2 linked regions of the Exiguobacterium sibiricum 7-3 genome follow. The protein of the gene in region 2 interacts with the protein of the main gene of each other region in a pairwise test. Links are inferred from orthologs where the notes say so. Each region holds a gene or a part of one and is shown on either strand. Other genes may lie near its edges.

Region 1 (3,438 bases), 290 kb from region 2 along the record:
GTTTCACACTCAAGCCGATGGATACGGAAGAAGCGATTCTTCAAATGGACATGCTCGGTCACACGTTCTTCGTCTTCTCAGACGCTGAAACGGGTAACACGAACGTCGTCTACCGTCGAAAAGATGGCCGTTACGGCTTGATTGAACCAGAATAATGAATCTACAGAGGACTTACTCCACGGAGTAAGTCCTCTTTTGGTATGATAAAAAACTATTCATGAATAGAAGTAGTCTCAGACTAAAGTTGGATTTCCCGTGACCCGGATGGTCCGCGTGTTGAAATTTGACGGCGTATTCGGTACACTGAATAAAGGAAAAATCTCGGAATTCTGTTCGTTTTAAGAATCGTTCGAAGTAAGGGGACTGTAAGGCATGGCTAATTTTCTAAAAGAGTTATTCGCACCGACAAAACGTGTTCTGAAAAAAGCAGAAAAAGCGGCGGATGCCGTTGAATCATTTGAGGCACAAGTGGCTGCCTTATCGGATCAAGAATTAGAAGGAAAAGCGGTCGAATTCCGGACTCGTCTTGAGAACGGGGAAGACCTCGATGATATTTTACCGGAAGCTTTTGCGGTCTGTCGTGAAGTGTCAACACGTGTCCTCGGGATGCGTCATTACCGTGTCCAGCTGATTGGCGGATACGTCCTGCACAACGGCGATATCGCTGAAATGAAGACCGGGGAAGGGAAAACGCTTGTTGCGACACTTCCTGTCTATTTGAATGCCCTCGCCGGAAACGGCGTCCACGTCATCACCGTCAACGAATATTTGGCGAAACGTGACCGGGACATCATGGAACCACTTTATGCAGCACTCGGTTTATCAGTTGGTCTGAACTTGTCGAGCATGTCGCGCCAAGAGAAACAAGCGGCCTACAACTGTGACATCACATACGGAACGAACAATGAATTTGGATTTGATTACTTGCGTGACAACATGGTCCTCTATAAAGAAGACCGCGTGCAACGTCCGCTGTCCTTTGCTGTCGTCGATGAAGTCGACTCGATTCTTGTCGATGAAGCGCGGACACCGCTAATCATTTCCGGTTCTGCCGAAAAATCAACAGCACTCTATTCGCAGGCAGATATGTTCGCGAAGATGATGAAAGCAGATGAAGACTATACCGTCGACATCAAAACGAAAAGTGTTTTACTGACGGAACAGGGCATCGACCGTGCTGAAAAATATTTCGGCATCGATAACTTGTTCGCGCTCGATCATATCGCTTTGAACCATCACTTGAGTCTTGCGCTCCGTGCGAATTCAGTCATGCACCGGGACGTCGATTACATGATTCGTGAAGACGAAGTCATGATCATCGATCAGTTCACGGGACGTGTCATGGAAGGTCGCCGTTATTCGGAAGGGCTGCACCAGGCGATTGAAGCGAAGGAAGGCGTCGAGATTCAACGTGAATCAATGACGCTTGCGACGATCACGTACCAAAACTTCTTCCGGATGTACACGAAGCTTGCCGGCATGACCGGGACAGCGAAAACCGAGGAAGAAGAGTTCCGTAACATCTATAACATGCATGTCGTACCGGTTCCGACGAACAAACCAATCGTCCGGGACGATCAGCCGGACTTGATCTTCAAGACGATGAACGGGAAATTTGCGGCAGTCGCGGACGAAATCGAACGTGCCCACCGCGAAGGACAACCGGTCCTTGTCGGTACAGTGGCGGTCGAGACGTCTGAACTCCTCAGCAGTATTCTTAAGAAACGCGGCATCCGCCACGAAGTCTTGAATGCGAAAAACCATGCGCGGGAAGCGGAAATCGTTGAGAATGCGGGACAACCGAACGCGGTAACGATTGCAACGAACATGGCCGGTCGTGGTACCGACATCAAGCTGGGACAAGGGGTCATCGAAAAAGGTGGTCTTTACATCCTCGGGACAGAACGTCACGAATCCCGCCGGATCGATAATCAGCTCCGTGGTCGTGCCGGACGTCAAGGGGATCCAGGGGCATCGCAGTTCTATCTGTCACTTGAAGATGAATTGATGCGCCGTTTCGGATCGGATTCCCTGCAATCGATGATGGATCGTCTCGGAATGGATGATTCCCAACCAATCGAAAGCCGGATGGTCTCACGGGCCGTTGAATCGGCACAAAAACGGGTCGAAGGAAATAACTTCGATGCCCGGAAACAGGTTCTCGGATATGATAACGTCATGGCGGACCAACGGAAAGTCATGTACGCGGACCGGGCTGCGATTCTTGATGCCCAGTCGGTTTCAAATATCGTCCGTCCGATGATCGAACAGACGATTGAAGCCGGTGTCCATCAGTACACGCCAATCGAGTTCGTTCCGGAAGAGTGGAGCATTGGTGCATTAGCGGAATGGGCCAACCAAACGCTTGCGCTCGAAGAAAAAGTGTCGGAACAGGATCTGTTCGGTAAGGAACGCGAAGAAATCATCGAACTGTTAAAAGAACGGACTTTTGCCCATTACGAGCACAAACGCTCGGAAGTACCGGCTGAAGCGTTTGACGAGTTCGAGAAAGTCATCGTTCTCCGCGCCGTCGACCAGCACTGGATGAACCATATCGATCAGATGGATCAATTGCGTGAAGGGATTCATTTACGTGCCTACGGTCAAAACGATCCACTTCGTGAGTATCAATCGGAAGGTTCGCTGATGTTTGACACGATGAACGCAGCGATTGCGGAAGAAGTGACACAGTTCGTTCTCCGTGCGGATCTTGATCCGAACCTGAAACGCGAGAAAGTCGTCAAAGATGAAGTCGCGGTTTCCGGAAAAGAGGACAAGGTCGTCAAAAAAGCGCCGGTCCGCAAAAATCCAAATGAACAAATCGGACGTAACGACCCATGTTGGTGCGGATCCGGTAAAAAATATAAGAACTGTCACGGCCGTCAGGCATAAGTGACGAAGCGGCTGAAAGAGGCGGGAGATTCCTGCCTCTTTTGACGGAAAGAGAAGGTGGAACACAATGGAATTAGCAGAAATACGCAATACCGCCGAGTGGATGGAAAAGAAACTCGCTGAATACAAAGCATCGCTCGATCTCGAGAACAAAATCTCACGCATTGAGGAGCTTGAAAATGAGATGACGTATCCGGACTTCTGGAACAATCAGGAGTCGGCTCAAAAGGTCATCGACGAATCAAACGGTCTGAAAGCGATGGTCGATAAATACCAGCACCTCGCAGACGGTCACGAAAACATCGTTTTGACGTACGAATTGATTAAAGAAGAGCCGGACGTCGAATTGCAGGAAGAACTGGAGTCGGAACTCGGCGACATCAAAAAGAAATTTGACGAGTTCGAATTGCAAATCCTGTTGAACGGCGAATACGATGCGAACAACGCGATTCTCGAATTACACCCGGGAGCAGGCGGAACCGAGTCACAAGACTGGGCATCGATGTTACTCCGGATGTACCAGCGTTTCTGCGACAAGCAAGGCTG
Region 2 (3,248 bases):
AATCCAGCCGGCAACAACGGGCTACTCGATGATCTCTTCGATCATCCACTTGGCGAAATCGCTTGAGCTCGAAGTCATCGCGGAAGGAGTCGAGACGCTGGAACAGGTCAATGTCCTCAATCGGTTGGAATGTTCACGGATGCAGGGGTATTACTTCGGTCGTCCGATGCCGCACGAACAGATTCCGGCGTTGTATCAAAAATAGGCAATCCCTTCCGTATTATGCGGAAAGGATTGCCTGTTTTTTTGTTCTCACTTGAGTGTTGTTGAGACCGAAACGCCTTTTTCGAGGACGTCGCGTTTCCCGTTCAGGACGTCACTGGTCAATAATTCAACGGACTCGAGCGGTTGTTCGATGATGAAGCCAAAGTTACCGGTCCGTGTCTCGGACGGCGCGTATGTCGTCGCGAGTGACTCGAGGTAGACATCGTCCCCGATCGTCTTCTCAGTCTTAGCGTCGAGTTTAAAATGGGCAACAGGGTTAAAGGTGACCGGTTCGTCACCTGTATTCGTGATTGTCACACGCGTCTTGACGAGGTCGAAGGATTCGTCATGGGTGAAGCCGTGGAAAAAGTCAATCATCCCGTAACTGGGACGGGCATGGAACACCTTCATTTCTTCAATCTTCATCGTGATTGGTCCGATGGTTCGTGTCACATCAGGACGGACGATTTGTTTTAATGTCAGTTCACCTTTATCGTCGGATACCGATTGGTTGACGGTCGTCAGTTTACGGTCATCTGGTAATTGCGGGTTCGGGACATACGTGGCAGACTTCTCGATCGATACCGGTGTCTCCTGTTTCGGGACCGATTTCTCTGACGACTTTTCTTGTATGGTGTCTGGCGCATTGCCGCAACCCGAAAGAATCGTCCCGAGCATCAAGGCAGCAAGTATCTGTTTCATGGAAAGTCTCCTTATTTCTTCGATTTCAACAGATCGAAGATGATTTTGGCGTGATCCGTATTATCGACTTGACCGGCGAATCGTTCTTTCGCTGGACCAAAGGCATAGACGGGGACATCTTCCCCGGTGTGTCCACCTGTCGTCCAGCCTGTGTGTGAGCGCTGATTGAAGATATCTTCAATCGCATTATCGACGTCTAGTACTTTCTTCGACTCCGCGGCACGTGAAACGGACTGGATTTCGTCTTCCGTCAAGGCGAGTCGATTTTGGTCGATGTACGTCGTCAAGGTTTTCCGGACATCTGCGCCTTCAATGATTTTTGCCGCCATGAAGTCCGGCGTCTTTTTCGCAGCCTTGATCGGCTCGGCGAACCAGTTGTAGATGCCGTCTGCTCCGATCGAGTAACCACCGGTCGAATGGTCGGCTGTTGCGACGACGAGTGTGTGTTTATCTTTTTTCGCAAAAGCGATTGCTGCTTTGAAGGCCCGTTCGAAGTCTTCCATTTCACTCATGGCACCGACGATGTCATTGTCATGACCGGCCCAGTCGATTTGGCTTCCTTCGACCATCAGGAAGAAACCTTTTTTGTTCGAATCAAGACGTTTGATGGCCGAGTTCGTCATCTGTTCGAGAGATGGAACGGTATTCTCGCGATCGATTCGTTTTGGCAATCCTCCGTCCGCGAACAGACCAAGAACTTGTTTGTTCTTATCCGCCTGCATTTGATCAAGATCCGTGACGTAGCTGTAACCGTCTTTCTTAAACGATTTCGTCAAATCGACATCCGGGCGGACAAAGTTCGATTTCCCGCCGCCGAGGAGGACGTCAATCTTGTGTTTGCCATTGACCCGCTCCTTGAAATAATCGTCGGCGATGGCGTTCATGTTCTTGCGATTCTCGTCATGCGCCCCGAACGAGGCCGGCGTCGCATGCGTGATTTCGGATGTCGCGACGAGTCCTGTCGATTTGCCGCGTTGCTTCGCCGCTTCGAGAACAGTTTTGACTTCTGATTTGTCGTTATCGACCGCAATCGCTGCATTATATGTTTTGACACCGGACGACATTGCCGTCGCGGCAGACGCCGAGTCGGTGATGTTTTGCTCCGGGTCTTCCGGATAAGTCATCTGTTGACCGACAAGATATTTATCGAATGCTGTTTTCTCAGCGATTGGCGTCGTTGGATCGTTTTTGAGATAACGGTGAGCAGACGTATACGAGACACCCATCCCGTCTCCAATCAAAAAGATGACGTTCCGGATTTCCGGGGATTTGGATGATTTTGTTTTTGCCTCGGCGTCATCTGTCGAGATCATCGTGCTAAGGGATAATGTCGATAATGCCACAATCGGGATGATTCGTTTCAACTTCATGGATGGTTCCTCCTTCAGGAAAATGAGTACGGTTCAGATCTACAGGACTAACTCTAGCTTTGGACTGTAAAACGAACGTTTGACCGGTGTAAAGTTTTGTTAAGAATCAAAGTTTAAAATTTACGTTGGACAGATGGACGTTAAGTTTGATGAGTAAAAAAGAGTCAGAACGGTAATAAGATAAGAAGTGGTTTTGAAACATTTTCCAGTGACAGATCGTAAAGAAAGATAATCTGTTTGAAGGAGGAATGACGGTGAAGAAGACAAGGTGGATGACGATCGGGCTCCTCACGGCAACGATTGGATTAGCAGGGTGTAATGACCAGACGATAGAAGATGGTCAAGGGGAGAACGGGTCGAAACAGCTTTCGAATACGGAGTTGCTGAAAAAAGCATCGAATGCGCAAGAAGACATTAAATCGTTCCGGATGGAAGGAACGACGGCATCGGATGTTGGCGACATGACGGTGGATCAGAGTGTAACGGTCGATCTGATTCAAGAACCGCTCGCAATGCATCAGACAGTTAATATGAAAAACCCGCAAGATGGAAAAGATCTTCAGGTGGAAAGTTATATCATGGATGATAAGTTGTACCTCTCTCAAAATGATCAGTGGTTTGTTCAGGATGCATCCCAACTCGGTGAGATGATGAATCAGATGAAATCAACCGTCTCAACAGATAAAAACCTGCAATTATTGAAAAAATATAAAGACAGCTGGACAGTTAAAAAGAGCGGTAACGTCTATCAAGTAGATGTGGATTTAAAAGGGGATCAGTTGAAAGCGTTTATGAAGGATTCCCTGGAACAGTCCGGGCAATTTAATCAAATGAAAGAGGTCATGGATCAAATTGAGTATAAAAAGATGGTCTACTCGATGACCTATGACGCAAAAACCTACTATCCAAAAACGATGGATATGGAGATGGAGTTTGCGGTTGACGGGAAAACGGACTTTTCGATGAAAAACG

What was found.
Region 1: the proteins of P402_RS0102820 (region 2) and secA interact in binary tests that used the Escherichia coli proteins (3 or more experiments, as listed by UniProt). The link is inferred for Exiguobacterium sibiricum 7-3 from one-to-one orthologs.

What each region holds. Positions count from the first base shown.
Region 1 is NZ_KK211190.1:636,140-639,577, forward strand. What follows is about bases 30-3,132. They hold secA (preprotein translocase subunit SecA), read left to right. Parts: upstream 30-372; coding sequence 373-2,892; downstream 2,893-3,132. Other genes in these bases: hpf (ribosome hibernation-promoting factor, HPF/YfiA family), read left to right, coding at 30-155; prfB (peptide chain release factor 2), read left to right, coding at 2,960-3,132. In the rest of the region: more of hpf, read left to right, coding at 1-29; more of prfB, read left to right, coding at 3,133-3,438. UniProt on the Escherichia coli protein: Required for protein export, interacts with the SecYEG preprotein conducting channel.
Region 2 is NZ_KK211190.1:344,687-347,934, forward strand. The notes cover bases 98-3,010. They hold P402_RS0102820 (alkaline phosphatase), read right to left. Parts: upstream 2,277-3,010; coding sequence 918-2,276; downstream 98-917. Other genes in these bases: P402_RS0102810 (putative bifunctional diguanylate cyclase/phosphodiesterase), read left to right, coding at 98-205; P402_RS0102815 (DUF4352 domain-containing protein), read right to left, coding at 253-906; P402_RS0102825 (DUF6612 family protein), read left to right, coding at 2,525-3,010. Also shown: more of P402_RS0102810, read left to right, coding at 1-97; more of P402_RS0102825, read left to right, coding at 3,011-3,248.